Regions from separate parts of the Peribacillus sp. NPDC058075 genome, predicted to be linked through region 3. Evidence: riboswitches for the same ligand, from Rfam matches in the RefSeq annotation. Region 3 holds a riboswitch; each other region holds the start of a gene.
The links. Region 3 has a riboswitch for lysine ahead of ACFVS1_RS18595 (amino acid permease). Riboswitches for the same ligand answer to the same signal wherever they lie in the genome.
Positions count from the first base shown of each region.

Region 1: linked by a shared signal. The riboswitch ahead of ACFVS1_RS03365 (aspartate kinase) and the one ahead of ACFVS1_RS18595 (amino acid permease) in region 3 are both predicted to bind lysine.
Region 2: linked by a shared signal. The riboswitch ahead of dapA (4-hydroxy-tetrahydrodipicolinate synthase) and the one ahead of ACFVS1_RS18595 (amino acid permease) in region 3 are both predicted to bind lysine.

Region 1 is NZ_JBHVSL010000001.1:658,720-665,305, reverse strand. Features, by position in the region: gene ACFVS1_RS03365 (aspartate kinase) at 1-944, opposite strand, end outside; lysine riboswitch at 1,035-1,211, opposite strand; gene uvrC (excinuclease ABC subunit UvrC) at 1,273-3,045, opposite strand; gene trxA (thioredoxin) at 3,149-3,463, opposite strand; gene ACFVS1_RS03350 (electron transfer flavoprotein subunit alpha/FixB family protein) at 3,650-4,627, opposite strand; gene ACFVS1_RS03345 (electron transfer flavoprotein subunit beta/FixA family protein) at 4,699-5,472, opposite strand; gene ACFVS1_RS03340 (enoyl-CoA hydratase) at 5,599-6,372, opposite strand; gene ACFVS1_RS03335 (fatty acid metabolism transcriptional regulator FadR) at 6,497-6,586, opposite strand, start outside.
Region 2 is NZ_JBHVSL010000001.1:1,566,857-1,573,442, forward strand. Features, by position in the region: gene ACFVS1_RS07870 (DMT family transporter) at 139-1,053, opposite strand; gene ACFVS1_RS07875 (Lrp/AsnC family transcriptional regulator) at 1,308-1,778, shown strand; gene dapA (4-hydroxy-tetrahydrodipicolinate synthase) at 2,385-3,281, opposite strand; lysine riboswitch at 3,419-3,597, opposite strand; gene ACFVS1_RS07885 (DUF2690 domain-containing protein) at 4,086-4,562, opposite strand; gene ACFVS1_RS07890 (sensor histidine kinase) at 4,737-6,185, shown strand; gene ACFVS1_RS07895 (response regulator transcription factor) at 6,182-6,586, shown strand, end outside.
Region 3 is NZ_JBHVSL010000002.1:169,967-176,552, forward strand. Features, by position in the region: gene ACFVS1_RS18575 (metal ABC transporter permease) at 1-230, opposite strand, end outside; gene ACFVS1_RS18580 (metal ABC transporter ATP-binding protein) at 241-996, opposite strand; gene ACFVS1_RS18585 (metal ABC transporter solute-binding protein, Zn/Mn family) at 1,009-1,932, opposite strand; gene ACFVS1_RS18590 (LacI family DNA-binding transcriptional regulator) at 2,566-3,528, shown strand; lysine riboswitch at 3,784-3,968, shown strand; gene ACFVS1_RS18595 (amino acid permease) at 4,064-5,515, shown strand; gene ACFVS1_RS18600 (glycoside hydrolase family 13 protein) at 5,565-6,586, opposite strand, start outside.

The DNA.
Region 1 (6,586 bases), on a different contig from region 3:
TCCGTATCTTCACTTTTTGTGGAAAAAGATAGATTGGTCGTATCCTCGGCAGTCATGCTTTGAATGATGATGTCCACATTAATCCGGTTTTTCGCAAGTGTTGTGAAGATTGTGGATAATGCACCAAGTGATTGGGGCAAACCATATATGGTGACCCTCGTAATACTGTCTTCAAAAGCAATCCCGCGTACAATTAAGTTTTCTTCCATAGTTGCTTCCTCCTCAATGATCGTTCCTGATTCTCTCTCCATGCTTGAACGGACTTCAAGCGGTATTTGATAATTTTTTGCATATTCGACAGCCCTTGGATGAAGGACGCCCGCCCCCAGATTGGCAAGTTCCAGCATTTCATCATAAGAAATGGATTGGAGTTTTCGTGCGCCTTTTATGTAGCGGGGGTCCGTTGTGAAAACGCCCGTTACATCCGTATAAATATCGCATCTATCCGCATTCAGCGCTGCTGCGATAGCAACAGCCGTCGTGTCGGAACCGCCTCGCCCTAAGGTAGTAATTTCCCCATTTGCATCGGTCCCCTGGAAACCGGCCACGACCACTATTTTCTTCTTCTGAAGCTGAGCTTGGATCCTCGTGGCATCGATGTTTAAAATCCGGGCATTCCCATGAACGGATTCCGTTTGCATGCCAGCTTGCCAGCCAGTATATGAAATGGCTTCATGTCCTTCTTCAATCAATGCCATCGTTAACAGGGAAATCGTTACCTGTTCCCCCGTAGTCAGCAGCATATCCATTTCCCTCTTGCTCGGGGTTCCGGAAATATCCCGGGCCATGGAAACCAATTGATCCGTGGTTTTCCCCATCGCTGAAACAACGACGACTACCTCATTTCCATTCTCCGCTTCCTCGATTACCCGATTGGCAACATTTTTGATTTTTTCTACGCTTCCGACGGATGTTCCGCCAAATTTTTGAACGATTAATGCCATCCCCATGCACCCTCTCTACCTTTTTAGGCAATAAAAAAAGCAATGAGAAATATCTCATTGCTGTGATCACATATCTAAATACTGTAAACACAGTGAGATAGCTCTCCAGGGTATAAACCCTGACAATCCGCCATTTATTAAATGTCGGACCAGGAAAACAAGGTATGAGTCTTGTCTTCCTTCGGCGTCCTCCCCTTTCAAAACCTTTCATGGAAGCTCATACTTCTCCAGGTTTTTACTCTTGAATTCCGCACCTCTATCAGCACTTTTAAGTTGTCTAGTTAAAAATTCCTTTTAATCATAGCATAGAGATTTATCGGTAGCAAGATTATTCTTGTAATTTTCTAACGATTCCCTCGGCTACCCCTTTTGGCATGCCAGCTTCCATGATTTCCTCGGCCGTCGCCTCTTTGATTTTTTTCAATGATCCAAAATGCCTTAATAATTGCTTCCTTCGCTTTTCCCCGACTCCTGGAATATCATCAAGCTGGGAGTGAACCGCATTTTTCCCGCGTAGCTGGCGATGAAACGTAATCGCGAACCGATGCACTTCATCCTGAATTCTTTGCAATAGGTAAAATTCCTGGCTCCGCGAATCAAGAGGTACGATTTCAAGCGGATTTCCGATCATCAATTGCGAGGTCCTATGCTTTTCATCCTTAATGAGGCCTGAAAGTGGAATATCAAGGCCCAATTCATTTTCCAGAATATCCCGAACCGCTTCAACATGTCCCTTTCCGCCATCTATGATGATCAAGTCCGGAAGCGGCAGCCCTTCTTTCAATACTCTTGAATACCTTCTTCTGACCACTTCACGCATCGATTCATAATCATCAGGCCCTTGGACCGTCTTGATCTTATATTTGCGGTACTCCCTTTTTTCCGGCTTTCCATCAATAAACACGACTAAAGCGGAAACTGGGTCACTTCCCTGGATGTTGGAGTTATCGAAAGCTTCAATTCGATGCGGAGTGTAGATACCCAGTTGCTTCCCTAGGTTTTCCACCGCATTGATCGTTCTTTCTTCATCCCTTTCTATCAAAGAGAATTTTTCCTGAAGCGCGATGGAGGCATTTTTATTCGCCAATTTAAGCATGTCTTTTTTCGCTCCCCGTTTCGGGTGAATCGTTTTGACACCAAGCAGCCCTTCGGCCATTTCGGCATCCACTGATTCAGGCAGCAAGATTTCCTTTGGTTTAAAGTGGTTCGTAATCTCGTAAAACTGACCGAGGAATGTAAGAAGTTCCTGTTCGGGTTCATCGTAGACAGGAAAAAGTGAAACATCCCTTTCTATTAATTTACCTTGCCTGACAAAAAATACCTGAACGCACATCCAGCCTTTATCATAGGCAAAACCAAATACATCCCTGTCGATGAAATCCGTTGTCATCATTTTCTGCTTCTCCATCGTAATATCGATGTGGGCAATTTTGTCACGGAACTCCTTGGCCCTCTCGAAATCGAGATCTTCTGATGCCTCCAGCATTTTTTCAGTCAGTTCTTTTTTTATTTCAGTATGCCCTCCGTTCAAGAACCGGTTGATATCATCCACCATTTTTTTATATTCCTGTTCCTCTACATCATAAACACATGGGGCTAGGCACTGGCCAAGGTGATAGTAGAGACAAACGCGATCCGGTAAAGTATTGCATTTTCTTAGGGGATAGATGCGGTCAAGCAATTTTTTCGTTTCGTTAGCTGCAAATGCATTCGGATAAGGACCGAAATATTTACCTTTGTCTTTTTTGACTTTTCGCGTAATGATTAGACGTGGGTGGCGTTCCGCAGTCAGCTTTATGAAGGGATACGTCTTATCATCCTTTAGCATGACATTATATTTTGGGTCATGTTTTTTGATTAAGTTCAACTCTAAAATAAGAGCCTCGATATTGGAAGAGGTGACGATATATTCGAAATCCTCAATTTCATTCACGAGCCGGAATGTTTTTCCGTCATGCGATCCCGTGAAATAAGAACGGACACGATTTTTCAACACTTTCGCTTTGCCTACATAGATGATCGTTCCCTGACGATCTTTCATTAAATAACAACCAGGTTGATCGGGAAGAAGGGCAAGTTTATTCTTTATTTGTTGATTCATGCATTCAGCCTCCTGTTCTCCCTTTTTTACAATTATTATATATCAAGATAGCGAAAAAAGCTTCAAGTCCGCAGACTTGAAGCTTTTTTTAGCTAACCTACTATTACGCGTGTTTTGAAATAAGTTCAGCAAGTGCTTCTTTAGGTTGGAAACCAACAACCTTATCAACCACTTCACCGTCTTTAAGCACGATTAATGTCGGGATGCTCATCACACCGAATTTTCCAGCTGTTTCTTGGTTTTCATCCACATCCACTTTTACGATTTTTGCTGTATCGCCAATTTCAGTATCAAGCTCTTGAAGAACAGGAGCGATCATTTTACAAGGTCCGCACCATGGAGCCCAAAAATCTACAAGAACGACACCTTCGCTAGTATCTGTTGTGAAAGTTTGGTCAGTTGCATTTATAATTGCCATATATATTTCCTCCTCATATTTTACTCAAATAACTAAAGACAGTATACCATTGTTGCTCGAATCGATGCTAATATTTTGCTTCAGTGGTAGGATGTCCAAAGAAAGAGTAAATATGCAGGCCAAAAAAGGGGCAAGACATGTATCGGCTTATGCCAAATGTCTTGCCCCTCATCTATATTGTTTCTATTACGCGTTAACTTTAAGTTTTTTGAATTCTTCCGTAAGTAACGGAACGACTTCGAAAAGGTCTCCGACAATTCCATAATCAGCCACATTGAATATGTTAGCTTCCGGGTCTTTATTGATCGCAACGATAACCTTGGAGTTGGACATCCCCGCTAAATGCTGGATCGCACCGGAAATTCCGCAGGCGATATAAAGGTCAGGTGTTACGACTTTACCCGTTTGCCCGATTTGCAAAGAGTAATCGCAATAATCTGCATCACATGCTCCACGGGAAGCTCCTACCGCTCCGCCAAGAACTTGTGCCAGTTCCTTTAACGGTTCAAAACCATCTTCACTTTTCACGCCGCGGCCACCAGCGATGATTACTTTCGCTTCTGAAAGATCGACCCCTTCACTCGCTTTTCTAACAACATCTTTAATGATTGTACGTAAATCCTTGATATCCACACTTAATGTAGAAACATCACCAGAGCGGGACTCATCTATCGCTAATGGTTCGATATTGTTCGGACGGATTGTCGCGAATATCACGCCATCTGTAACAATTTTCTTTTCAAATGCCTTACCGGAATAGATCGGGCGGGTGAAAACGATATTTCCCCCTTCTTCTTCAATGGATGTAACGTCTGAGATCAAACCTGATTCAAGCTTTCCAGCCAATTTTGGTGCAAGGTCTTTTCCTAGGGCCGTATGTCCAAAGAATATCCCTTCTGGTTTTTCCTGTTCGATGACGGCAAGCAAGCTTTGCGCATAACCATCTGAAGTATATTGTTTCAATTGATCATTTTCGACTGCAACAACCCGGTCAGCTCCATACTGGATCAATTCATTTCCGAATTTTTGAACACTGTCACCAACTAAGACACCTACAATTTCCCCGCCATCTGCAGCAAGTTTAGCCGCACCGATAGCTTCAAATGATACATTTCTCAGTGAACCGTCACGAACTTCGCCCAATACAAGAAACTTTCTAGCCATTTATAAAAACCTCCTGTGCACTATTTTATCTTTTTGTTGTGTTTTGTTATCTTGAAAAAGTACCGTTTCGATTAAATCACTTTTGCTTCGCTTCGTAATAATTGAACAAGTTCGCTTACTTGATCACCGATTTCGCCGTCCAATACTTTTCCAGCTTCTTTTTTAGCAGGAAGGTAAATTTCAATCGTTTTTGTTTTTGCCTCAACATCTTCTTCTTCTAAATCCAGGTCATCCAATTCCAATTCTTCAAGCGGTTTTTTCTTCGCTTTCATGATTCCCGGCAATGACGGATAACGTGGTTCATTTAGCCCTTGTTGAGCTGTCACCAACAATGGAAGGGATGCTTCGATCGTTTCAGAGTCCCCTTCAACATCACGGATAACGCTTACATTTCCATTTGCGATGTCCAGCTTAGTAATGGTAGTAATATAAGGAATCTCTAAAATTTCGGCAACGCGTGGCCCCACTTGTCCAGAACCGCCATCGATTGCAACGTTCCCTGCAATGATTAAATCGGCATTTTTATCTTTTAAGTATTCGCCGATAATTTTTGCAGTCGTGAATTGGTCGCCATTTTCAATGTCGTCTTCTATATTAATCAATACGGCTTTGTCAGCACCCATTGCCAGCGCCGTACGTAATTGCTTTTCAGCCTCTTCGGTTCCGACGGAAATAACCGTTACTTCGCCGCCTTGTGCATCACGCACCTGGATTGCTTCTTCAACTGCATACTCATCGTATGGATTAATGATGAATTCCGCTCCATCCTCATTAATTTTCCCATTGGATAGCGTAATTTTTTCTTCTGTATCAAATGTTCTTTTCAGCAGTACATAAATGTTCACGATAATACCTCCCGAATGATTTGAGTTTTGAAGATTATGAATTTTATTGATATATAGTATTGTATTCTACAGATTACATCAAAATCCTGCATGATATATAAAAATAGTTATTTATACCAAAATCTCTCATTTCCCTTTGAATACTGCTTCCCTTTTTTCAATGAAAGCGCCGATTCCTTCTTTTGCATCAGCAGTATCGAAAGCTTGGCCAAAGAGGGCGGCTTCCCTTTCCACACCTTTATAGTAGGAATCATGCTTGGAATAATTTAATAACTCTATGGCAGACTTTAAAGCCAGCGGGCTTTTCTTGGCAATTTTATTGGCTAGTTCCTTAGCTTTCGGAATCAGTTCATCATCCGTGAAGGCATGATTCGCCAACCCGCATTGTACAGCTTGGGTACCTGAAATCGGTTCACTTGTAAACAGCATTTCAGCTGCCTTTGCCATGCCCACATAACGAGGAAGACGTTGGGTCCCAGCAAATCCAGGGATTAAGCCCAACTGCAGCTCAGGCAAACCCAGTTTAGCCCTTTCGGTTACCAAACGGATGTGGCAGGCCATTGCCAGCTCCAATCCTCCGCCAAGGGCCGCCCCATGGATGGCTGCAATGACCGGTTTTGCAAAAGATTCGATTTTCTCAAATACAAATTGCCCATTCTTGGTCAGCTTCTCGAAAGCTTTCCCGTCTTTCACTTCCGTAAACTCCTTAATGTCTGCTCCTGCAGAGAAGAATCTTCCTTCACCATGAAGAAGGACAACCCGTACGGCGTCATCATTCTCAATTTGTTCGAAGGCCTGTGACAGCTCTCCGATGATAGCCGAAGAAAGTGCATTTGCAGGTTCGTGATCAATCGTTATAAAAGCCACATGATTTTCGACAGAAAGCTTAAGATATTCCATATCAATCCCTCCAGGCATACTAGTCAAATTTTTTCGAAAATTTAATATGTATCACTTCCCGATAAGGCTGGAAGCAGAATTAACCGATTCTTTCGAGGATGGCTGGCCATCCTCGAAAGAATCGTTAACTTTTCAGGCCGCAGCCGCCAATCAGAAGGCGGTGAACGTCTGGGGCAAGGTCTGGGAGCGAATACTTTTGCTCATTCATGACCCA
Region 2 (6,586 bases), on a different contig from region 3:
TTTTGTCTTAAGGGCAAAATTCAAGGAGGAAAACACCAAAAAGAAGGAAGTGCAAAAAAATAACAATTCCATTTGAACAAACGAGCCTGTATCCACCTTGGATCAGGCTTTTTTTGTATTTTTAAGACCTTGAAAAAATCATGCTTGAATCTGCGATTGTCCAGAATTCTTTTTGAAAATCACCTTCGTTTTAAAATGTGAGAACAAATAACAACCTATAACCACAATACCGCTACCAATTCCTTGTACCCACGTCATTTTTTCACCTAATAATAGAAAGGCTAAAATTGCAGTAAAAATAGGATTGAAATTCAAGAAAATACCTGATGTTGTTGTACCTAGTTTTTGTACACCAATGTTCCAAAGTACCATACATGCAACAGTTGAGATAACGCCTGTATACAAAATAGATTGTATGAAAGAAGTATCTATTTTATATACTGTAAAATTGGAAAAATTAAACGGAAGAAGAACGATAAGTCCAAATATCCCAGAATATAAAGTAGACATCATGGGTGTTGTTGTTATCATGGCCCATTTGCTACAAACGGAATATATTCCCCAAACGCATACAGCAGCCATCATATATAAATCACCCGAATTAAATCGTAATGAAAGGAGTAGATCAATATTTCCTTTTGAAAGTACAAGTATTACGCCAATAAGCGAAAAAAGCATAGAAAACATTTGTAAAATATTAATTCTTTCTTTTAAAAAGAAAAATGAAAAAATAGCAATTGAAATCATGTTTAATGTTGATATTAATCCAGCATTAGTTGCGGATGTTTTCTCTAATGCTACAAATTGTAATAGGTTAAATAGAACCACACCTGTAATTCCCATCAAAAATAAAGGAAGGATTGCACTTCGAGAAGGAAATATCCTTCTTTCTTTCCACCATACAATTGGCAAAAGACAACTAATAGCAATGATCCACCTTAAACTCGTCAACGTCAGCGGAGAAGCATGGCCGACAAGTGATTTTCCAACGACAAAGTTTCCACCCCATAATAAACTTGTTAAAAGTAATAACGAAAAATAATAATATTGCATATCTTTTTGCTCCTTTTTCATCTTTCACCGTTTAAGTGAAAAAAGATCGAAGCCATTGTGCACAATGACATTTCAATTTACATAATTAATTACTAATAATTTTAACATTTTAGTTCGTTAGTTAATATATTATTTTGTATAATAGAAGAAACTTAAAATAATATTAAAAAATATAGCTGATATACAGAATTTAATTAAGTTTTGACTAGTAGATGATACCGATTTTGGAACATTTGTAAAAGGAGTGACTATAAGTGGAATCTATCGTAAGCAAGGTTCTAGATCATGTTGATATTCAAATTTTAGATTTACTTCAAAAGGATGCACAGTTAAGCAATACTGAGCTTGCCAAGCGTGTCAAGTTATCTCCACCAGCTATACATTCAAGGATAAAACGTTTGGAAAATGAAGGATTTATTAATGGACAAGTAGCAATTTTAAACCAGGAGAAGCTAGGTTTTGATTTATTATGTTTTATTTTTATGAGTACGAATATACATCAAGCTGAAAAACTGGAAGTTTTGGAGAAGGCGTTAGCTTCTATGTCAGAAGTATTAGAGTGCCATTGTTTAACAGGTGAGTATGATTATCTTTTAAAAGTGGCTAATAAAGATAGAAAGGAATTAGAAATGTTTATTAGAAAGTTAAATAAACTAGGCATAACCAGAATTCAAACTAGCCTAGCTCTCAGAGAAATTAAATATTCTACAGTTTTACCCATATAGGAAGAAAAGTCACGTTCGAAAAAGTACACTTTTTCGAACGTGTTTTGTAGAACAAGAGGAGAGAAGTAGAAGAAGGAATAAAAAATGAAGTCCTTAAATATGGAAACATACAAATCTGCAGCAAGGATCAAAATGGAGAGCAGCAACCTCAGGCATGAAATAAAAGGGTTTGGCTAAAAAACTTGTCAAAAAAATAGCCTTTGCTAAAAGAGCACAAAGGCTATTTATTCATTATCAAGTTAAATTAGTATGTTGAACTTTAAATGCGTTTATTATTTCTTTCATGAAAATATCCTTCTCTAATTTTAAATATGAACGGAAATTCTCTTTATTCGTTTGAATTTGTTAAGGAGCCATTATAAATTGGATACTAGGAAACGAGTCATTTAAGAATATTCTTATTACTTCAAGAAAATTGAGATTCTGCTTTTGCCCTTAATCTTATAAAATCATTATATTGCTCAACTAGTTTAAGCACTGAGCCGTGCATCGATTAAAAAGCAGTGCACTCTTTATGAGTTGCACTGCTTTTTAAGATTTTATCCAGTTAATTATGGTCTTTAATTAGAAATCCGGTATTAAAGTATAGTTGAATGAATCGTACCTTTATTTATTTAACAAAACAGCTTCTTCGTTTCTAGGTTGTAGTGCCATTTGTAGTGCTATTTTTTCTTCATCGTTTAAAGGAACCAATGGTAAGCGGACACCTCCAACATTTAACCCCCGCATATGTAATGCTGATTTCACCGGTGCTGGGCTTGGTGCCGCAAATAATGCTTTCATAATTGGAAGAAGTTTACGATGCGTAGCGGAAGCACTATGGACATCGCCATTTTTAAAGTTATTGATCATTTCTTGCATTTCATTTCCAATGATGTGTGAAGAAACCGAAACAATGCCTGTTCCACCGATGGCTAGAACCGGTAATGTTAACCCATCATCGCCGCTGTATAATGTAAAATCACTAGTTGTTTTGCTAATGATTTGTGCCATGGCATCTAAGTCACCACTTGCTTCTTTTACTGCCACAATATTGTTGATTTTTGAGAGGCTAACAATCGTCTCTACTGACATGTTTACAACACTTCGTCCTGGAATATTATAAAGCATTACCGGTAATGATGTTGATTGGGCAATAGCCTTGAAGTGCTGAAATAATCCTTCTTGAGACGGCTTGTTATAGTAAGGGGTAACGAGCATGATTCCGTCTACTCCTGCTGCCTCTGCTTGCCTTGTTAAGCTGATAGAAGCTTTAGTGTTATTTGAGCCAGTTCCAGCTATGACTGGAACTCTTCCATCAACAACTTCAACCACAATTTTGAATAAATCTAGTTTCTCTTCCGTTGTTAATGTAGGAGACTCTCCAGTTGTACCAGCTATTACTAATCCATCAGAACCATTAGCAATTAAATAGTTTACTAAAGTTCTCGTAGCATTAAAATCAACCTCATCATTATGATTAAACGGGGTAACCATTGCGGTTAAAACTTGGCCAAAATTCATAACTACACACCCTTTTGTATAATATTTTTTAAAAAATTCAGAGGTGGTTAGGCCCATTCAGGAGTAAACGCAAAAAAGCAACAACGAGGGTTCGCTGCTGCAGAAGAAACAATATTTATCAAAAAAATCGTTTCAGCGCGTAAGATAGCCCTCCATATAGTTTCCTATATGACAGTCCTGTATTTATTCAATAGCAGAACCAGCTTCAAGAACATGAGATTCTTTCCGCTTCGGCAAATTCCCCTTTCCACAATAGTCATAGGATCTCATTCTCCTCAAAATGTGTACTAATGGTCTTTGCTCCTCTATCCTCACTTCAAAAAGTACGAAGTAAGAAAATATTTAATTGACTGTAATATAACAAGGAATCCTTTCTATTGCAAGGCATATTTTAGAAATATTTTTTTAGAACTCATGGATGATCAATGGAATGGAGACGGTATAGGGCTGTATTCATCTTTTTTAGTAACTCAAAATTAATAGTTTTATAAAACAAACTGTATGAAAAGTTTCACCCTTTTTATCGTCAGTTTTGACAATAGATATAGCTTAAAGAAGGTATCAAGGTGGGGAGGACAGCAAGATAAGAAAATCCGTGACGTGGGAAGCAAGAAAACGATCGCTTCATTAGTAAGTAGGGCCCACTGATACAAAATTGGAACGAGATACAGCATACGTATCTCTTTCCAAAGCCATTAAGATTCGTGGGGTTGTTAACAAAGAAAATTGATCACGCATTGAACTGCGCAATGGACTAAATCAAAATGAGTAAAGATGGCAAAAATGTACGTAATTATACCGTCGTTAACAGAAAGTTTGCATTAGTACCTCATTAATAACGACCAGTGTTCGCATGAGAGCCCCACTTGAAGAATAAATACCTGCTTTGGCCAAAGCATTATACGGATCTAAATTCCATAATTGTGCAGTATTACCGGACGTTTGACCTTTCTTTATCCATCCGTTACCGCCGGAACTAGCGCAACTTGTAAATGCTCTCTTAGTCGTGCCATTAAAACTGTCACCCCAAACATTTGCATAATAATCGTAAGGAGCAGACGAATAAAACTTTAAGTAACCCCACGCCGTATGACAATACGCACTGCCTTTTAGCTGCACATATCCAATTTTCACACCGTTTTTATAGATATATTCTGTTTCATAGGTGATTGGGCTTTTAGAGGCACAGCCTGTCGAATAAGGGTTTGTATTATCGTAGGACAGTTCGGCGGAAAGGGAGCGGTTTTTAGAGTTCAGATCTTCAAATAAAAAAATATAGATCTACAATAGAATAGGATTTTTTCTGTGTATTTTAGAAAATTTTAAGATTTGTGTGATATGTTTTTTTAAATACTAAGAAAAGTAATCGTGGGAAACATTTTTTTATGCAAGAACAGCAGATAAACAACTTTTCTATAAAAGAGTAAACGAAAGATCGATACGGGGTGAAAATATTTGTCAATTAAAATGAGGTTTCTATTGTCCTACGTTGGCGTAATCCTTATTTCCATCACTTTGTTTTTAGCAGCTGGATTTTTACTTATTTTTGCAATAACCGGTGATGTTAAAGCGATAGAGCATTTATACAAAAAGTCTTATCTCCAAAAACCTTTGACTGCAGTAGAGGAAAGTGTGTTTCTCGATTTAAAGCTTTTGGCAAAAAATAACCCTGAGCAGCTTCTAAACGAAGAACAGCTGAAGAAGATTGAACATGGAGATGTTAAGATTGTCGTTAGAAAAGGTAAAAACATTGAGTATGCGTCCCAAACACTAGATAAGCTAGGTTTGATACAATCACTTCCCAAGTTCGAAGAAACGAACATCAATACGCGGGACACAATCAAAATGAAAGACTCTTTTTTCACTTATGTGAAGTTTGATTATTATTTTTCGGATAAAAGTGAAGGAAGTATTTTTGTATTGAGAAAGGCAAGTTCATATGCCGAGCTGACTCGAGAACTCTTTCCCATTTTATTCGCACTATTATTATTACTGTTTGTAATGATTATTGGACTATTAAATTATTTAGTTTCACGTAGTATCATCAAACCGATCTCCATTCTTAAAGAAGGAGCAGAGCGGATAAAATCAGGAGATTTAAACTTTGAAATTAAAGCGACTTCGAAAGATGAAATCGGACAATTGAATAGAGCGTTTGAGGAAATGAGAAAAAAGTTAAAAGAGTCCGTAAGCATTCAGCTTCAGTATGAGGAAAATCGCAAAGAGCTTCTCTCCAATATTTCCCATGATTTGAAGACACCGATCACTTCGATTATGGGATATGTTGAGGGGATTAAAGACGGAGTAGCAAACACCCCACAGAAAATGGACAAGTATTTATCGACTGTATACCTTAAAGCAAGAGATATGGATTCATTGATAGATGAATTATTTTTATTTTCCAAGTTGGATTTGAAAAAAGAACCATTCACTTTTGAAACGGTCAGATTAGATAAATATTTAAAAGATTACGTAGAAGAACTTCAACTGGATTTACTTCAACTAGGGATCCGGATTGAACTTCATCAGGTGAATAAACCGATATACGTGACAGCGGATAGAGAGAAACTGAAACGCGTATTGGCCAACCTGATCAGCAATTGTGTAAAGTATATGAAAAAAGATGAAAAACACATTTCCATTTCTCTGCATGAAGGACTATATGATGTTGTTGTACAAGTAACGGATAATGGCTATGGAATAGGATCTTCTGCTTTGCCTTATATATTTAACCGCTTTTATCGTGCCGAGGAATCTAGAAATTCTCGAACAGGTGGAAGTGGTTTAGGACTTGCGATTGCAAAAGAAATTATCGGCGAGCATGGTGGAGATATTTGGGCTACTAGTGAGATAGGAAAAGGTACAAGTGTCTTTTTTTCCATAAAGAAAGGTGAGGAAATGTGAAAAAGATATTACTTATTGAAGACGAAGTCAGTATTGCGGAATTACAAAGGGATTATTTGGAAATTAATGACTTTAGTGTCGATATTCAACATACTGGTGATGCAGGTCTCCAACAGGCCCTTCAAGGAAATTATCATTTAATCATTCTGGATATCATGCTTCCAGGGTTGAATGGATTTGAGATATGTAAACAAATACGTGCTGTCAAGAATATCCCGATTTTGCTTGTATCCGCCAAAAAGGAAGATATCGATAAAATTCGGGGGCTTGGTCTAGGGGCAGATGATTATATTACAAAACCATTTAGTCCAAGTGAACTAGTTGCAAGAGTGAAAGCGCATATAGCGAGGTATGAACGTTTATCAGGAAGTCACCCTAAATCTAATTCAATCTATGTTCAT
Region 3 (6,586 bases):
AAGCCAGCAAGGGCCGCACCTATTAGAAAGTAGGAAGTGGATTTCACTCCAGTTAACATAAAGGCTACACAGATACCTGGTAATGCTGCATGTGCGAGCGTGTCACCAAGCAAAGACTGCTTTCTGAGGTAGGCAAAGCTGCCGATGACCCCGCTGCTTAATCCGAGGAACATCGTGCCAAGCAATATCCACCTTGTATTTGGATCGGTAATAATATCCAGTATGTTCATCGTGTACACCTCATTTTAATAAAAGGCCGGACTTTGTGTCTGATAGTATCGCTAGGCGGCCTCCATATGTTTCCTGCAAGTATTCGGGAATGAACACTTCTTCTGTCGGACCTATTTTCATCACCTTTTTATTCAATAACATCGTCCAGTCGAAATATTCCTTCACGGTAGATAGGTCATGATGCACAACCAGAACGGTTTTGCCTTTTTCCTTCAATTCCATCAGCAATTGTATGATTGCTTTCTCCGTTGCGGCATCCACCCCTACGAACGGTTCATCCATAAAATAAATATCCGCTTCCTGTGCCAATGCACGGGCCAGGAATATCCGTTGCTGCTGTCCGCCCGATAGCTGGCTGATCTGGCGGTTAGCATATTCAGCCATCCCCACCTTTTCCAGGCACTCCATCCCCTTCTGCCTTTCAGACTTACCTGGCCGCTTCAGCCATCCGAGATGACCATATCTGCCCATCATCACGACATCGAGTGCATTGGTCGGAAAATCCCAATCCACTGACTCCCGCTGTGGTACATACCCGATACTCTTCCTCATCGATTTATAAGTAGAACCCTTTATTGTGATTTGCCCCGATATTTTCGGAATCAATTCGAGTATTCCCTTTATCAAAGTGGACTTCCCTGCTCCATTGGGGCCTATGATACCAATTAAATTTCCTTCCGGCACCTCAAACGAGACATCTTCGACAACCGGCTTCTTATGATAAGCAATCGTTAAATTTTCGACCTTCAAAGCTGCTTGATTCATAGTTTCTTCCCCCTATTTCAATGCACGGACGATGGTGTCAGTATTATGACGGACCATTCCGATATACGTTCCTTCTTCCGTCCCTTTTTCACCCATTGCATCCGAGAACAATTCCCCGCCGATTTCCACTTTGTGACCCTGCTTCCCCGCTCCTTGAATGACAGCCTCGATAGCCTTCCTTGGTACGCTTGACTCAATGAAAATCGCTTTTATTTTGTTCTCAACGAGATAATTCCTCATATCCGTCACATCTTTTGATCCATATTCCGATAAAGTATTGATCCCTTGGAGACCTCTTACATCCAGGCCATATGACTGCCCGTAGTATCCAAAAGCATCATGTGCTGTTACGAGAACCCGTTGATCTTCCGGTATTTTATTAATTTCCTCTTGAACATATTTATCAAGTTCCTCCAAATGCAGAACGTACTCCTCATAATTTTCACGATACTCTGCTTCATGTTCCTGATCATTGGCAATCAATTCTTTCTTGACTGACTCCGCCGCTACGATCCAAAGCTTTACATCAAACCATACATGTGGATCATGTTCCGTTGCACTCACTTTGCGAAGCTGGTTCTCCTTGAAGTCCTCCGTTACGGCAATTGTCGGTTTATCCTTGCTCATCATTTCAAAGATATCCGTCATTTTCCCTTCAAGGTGCACACCGTTATAAAAAATCATATCGGCCGAATCCAAAGTCTCCACATCACCCTGTGTTGCTTTATAAAGATGGGGATCCACTCCGGGTCCCATTAAACTAGTGACCTCGACATGTTTACCGCCAATATTCTCCACCAAGTCCCCTATCATTCCTGTCGTAGCAACTACGTTCAACTTGCCATTGTCCTTATCCTGTTCGGTCGTGTCATTGCCGCACCCCGTTAAAATCAGCATTGCAGCAAGAACGCCCCCAATAAATTTTAGAAAACCCATCATTTCCCCTCCCCTTTTTCATTCCCCTAAAAATGTTTACCTAATGCAAAATTAAGTGTAAAATTTTTTACATTGTCGTAAATGCTAAAAAGTTTCCTATACACAACTTATTTTATACTATACACAATTATTCAAAAAAAGTGCAACTATTTTTCAAACATTAACAAAAAGGCGAATGATTTTTACGCACAGCAAAAACCGTCAGGAATCTCCCCTGGAGAGTTCTCTGACAGTCAGTTTTTCCATACATGAAACGTAACAATGAAGTTATATTTATATTGTGGAGTTTTTATGGTGAATATAAACCATGGGGACTATTTCGGGACGACGTAAAATTCACAAGTAAATGTGGGGATCTCACGCATTCGAGTGCATTGCCACTCATTTTTCCTGTTTCAGGGAAACTGCCAAATACGCAAATCCCAATTCAATTCCACAAAGCACAAACAGGGCGATTAAGGTTTGGAACATCATGATCTCCTCCTCCTCTAAGACTTATACCCATCTTAAAGGATGAAACCAATACCAGAACAAGACCTTATATGAAGAAATCTTCAGCAGGCTCACTCTGATCTCTTGCCCTGAAATGGGTTTCATATTGTACAATATATAAAAAGAAAAAACGGTGATACCATGACAAATATTAAAGAAATAGCTCAATGTGCCGGTGTATCTGTCTCAACAGTGTCCCGTGTATTGAATGATCATCCATATGTAAGCCCCGATAAAAGAAAGAGCGTCTTAGAAGCGATCGATCGTTTGAATTATACGAGAAACATTAACGCCATTCATCTTTCAAAAGGCAAGACCAATCTTATCGGCATCATCATTCCCTTCAACAATCATCCATATTACGGAGCAATCGTTAACGGAATCACTAAACAGGCAAATGCAATCGGCTGTCATATCGTCATCTTTCAAACAAATTATGACAGAGAGAAAGAAATCCAGGCTTTTAATATGCTGCAAATGAAGCAGCTCGATGGCATCATCGTTTGTTCAAGGATTTTGGAAATGAAAATCCTCTTGGATTATCAAAAATACGGACCGATTATTTTATGTGAAGATACAGCCCAGGCCGAATTCTCATCCATCAGCATAGATCATTATGCCGCTTTTTCCTGTGCCCTTGAGTACGTAATTACTAAAGGATATAAAAAAATCGGATACAGTCTCGGCCGTAAAAAGAGCAGAAATAGTTCCCATCGTACAAAGGCCTTTAACGATATCATGAGAAAACATAAACTGATAAACAATAAGGAATGGCTGTTTGAAGGCAGTTATCACATCAAAGACGGTGAACAATTGTTTCAGGATTGGAATTCAATGACGGACAAACCTGAAGCTCTCATCATCACGAATGATGACACGGCGGCAGGCTTCATTCTTACCGCTAAGAAATCGGGTACAAGGGTACCGGAAGATGTGGCCATTCTCGGCTTCAATAATGATAGCCTGAGTGAAATGCTTGACATCACAACCATTTCCTTACCACTAGAATGGATTGGTAAAATGGCAGTGGATCTATTTGAGAATCCTGAAGTGGTCAAACATGTAAAACTGGACTATGCCCTTATAAAAAGGAGTACCGTTTAGTTATCAGGATGCTTTTTTTTGGTATACTATCACTTGAATCTTTCCTTATTGCCATCTTTCATTTACTAGGAAAAAATAACCACACAAAATAATCATTGCGATATCCCAGAAGTTATTTTATAATTTTGATATAGTAAAGTTTACTCAATTACTAGCAATCTATTAACGGTTGCATGCATTTCATGAGTACAATCGTACGACGTCACTTACAAATTGGCGCAACGATATTAGAAAATTGAATACTTCCTCATTTACCGATGAGTTAGAGGCTGCAGCTTATAAAAGTAAGACGGACGAGATTCTGGAAAATTAAAGACTCCGTTTGAAAGGATAAGTTGCCGAAGTTAGGGTATATTCCATGTATATTCTTGCTGGCGGTGTTACCGAACAGGAACACCACTGTCACGTTTTTTCAAAAAGCGTGGGGAGCTATCTTCGGAAGGATAAACGGGTTTATTATAAACAGCCGTCGATCTTTTTCGACTGCTGTTTTTTATTTTTCGTTCCCTTCCAATAAAAAGGAGTGTAACATCAATTGTCAAATTCACAATTACCATCAAGCCCTACTGAACTGAAAAGGAGCCTGAAAGCGCGTCATTTAATGATGATTTCATTAGGTGGAACGATTGGAACAGGTTTATTTTTAGCAAGTGGCGGTGCCATTCATTCAGCCGGACCCGGCGGTGCCTTGGTGGCATACGCGGTCATCGGCATCATGGTTTATTACTTAATGACAAGTCTTGCAGAAATGGCAGCGTTCATGCCGGTGGCCGGTTCGTTCCGTGTCTATGCATCCAAATTCGTCGATCCATCTTTCGGTTTTGCGATTGGTTGGAACTACTGGTATAACTGGGCAATCACCATTGCCGCCGAATTGGCAGCCGTTGTCTTAATTATGAAGTTCTGGTTCCCGGATAGCCCTTCATTTATCTGGAGTGCCATTGCGTTAATCACTATGTTTCTTATCAATTACATGTCAGTTAAAGGTTTCGGGGAAACGGAATTCTGGTTTGCCATGATCAAGGTCGTGACAGTCATCATTTTCTTGATTACGGGTGTACTGATCATTCTCGGAATCATGGGTGGGAATGACCCAATTGGTTTTTCCAATTTCACGATGGGCGAAGGTCCCTTTAACGGAGGGTTCTTCACGATTCTTGGCGTATTCATGGCTGCCGGCTTTTCATTCCAAGGAACCGAATTGCTTGGAGTGACTGCTGGTGAAAGTGAAGATCCAGAAAAAAATATCCCTAAAGCGATCAGATCCGTTTTCTGGCGCATCCTCTTGTTCTATATCCTTGCAATTTTCGTTATTGGAATGATCATTCCGTTTACGGATTCACGTTTATTGAGTCAAGATGTTGCCGTAAGTCCATTCACGCTTGTATTTGAACGTGCCGGCCTTGCATTTGCTGCATCCATCATGAACGCGATCATTTTATCATCCGTACTCTCTGCAGGTAACTCTGGCATGTACGCTTCAACCCGTATGCTATGGGACTTGGCACGTGACGGGAAAGCACCGAAATTCCTAGGCAAGCTAGATAAAAGAGGCGTACCTGTGAATGCACTTATCGTGACTTCATTAGTTGGCTGCGTTGCATTCTTAGCTTCATTTTTCGGTGATGGCGTCGTTTATATCTGGTTATTGAATGCTTCAGGCATGGCGGGATTCGTCACCTGGGTAGGGATTGCGATTGCCCATTATCGGTTCCGCAAAGCCTACGCTGCACAAGGCCTTGATATCAATGATTTACCATACCGTGCAAAAGGCTTCCCATTCGGGCCTATATTCGCACTTGTCCTTTGTATGATCATTATCATCGGACAAGGCTATCAGGCTTTCAGCAGCAATGGGATTGACTGGAATTCAATGTTCGTTTCCTACATTGGCTTGATTCTATTTTTCGTCCTATGGATCGGCTATAAAATTAAGCATAAAACGAAAATCATTCCCCTTGAGGAATGTGATCTTAAATCAAAATAATACGCAAAGGACCTGCTCTTCCCTAATCGGAGAAGAACAGGTCCTTTTTTCATTTCAAATGATAAACACGGCATTCATAAGGTTGCATGGGTTTGCTGGAGATTCCTTCTTCCTCCTGATCATAATTCCCGATCAGCCTTGTGGCAGAATAGGCATGCAGCTCTTCAGGCAAAGTATAGGGAGCATGCTCTTCTTTAAAGTTGCATAGCACCAACAGCTTTTCTTCTTCAAATGACCTCGTGTAGGCAAATATTCGTTCATCATCCGGCAACAGCAGTTCAAAACGGCCATAAACGACGATATCATGTTCCTTGCGTAATTGGATAAGCTTTTTATAAAAATGAAAAATGGAATTGTGATCATTGTAGGCCTTTTCTGCATTAATCTCGGAAAAATTGGGGTTAACCTTAATCCAAGGAGCCCCTTGCGTGAATCCTGCGTTCCGGGAGTCATTCCACTGAATCGGTGTTCTCGCATTATCGCGGCTGCGAGCGTGGATGGCTGACATCATCCGCTCTTTTGACCAGCCATGAGAATTGACGAGTTCGTCATATGAATTCAATGTTTCGATATCCCGGTATTCATCGATGCCCTCAAATGCCACATTGGTCATGCCAAGCTCTTCCCCTTGATATATATAAGGTGTACCCTGAAGCATATGAAGACAAGCGGCAAGCATCTTAGCGCTTTCAATGCGATACTTTCCATCATGACCAAACCTTGAGACAACCCGGGGCTGATCATGGTTGTTCCAGTATAAACTGTTCCAGCCATCCCCCTCCAAACCAGTCTGCCATTTGGAGAGAATTCGCTTTAAATCGGTTAGCTTCCATTGATCGTTACTCCATTTCCCTTCTGGTCCGCTCCCCAAATCCATATGTTCGAATTGAAAGACCATATGTAGCTCACCACGATCTTTACCTGTGAACAATTGCGCTTCCTCCGGTGTGACGCCTGGCATCTCCCCAACCGTAATCACGTCATATCCAGAAAGTGCCCGCTGATTGATTTCCTGCAAAAACTCATGTATGCGCGGGCCATTCAGGAAAAACGGGCTTCCGTCACCATACT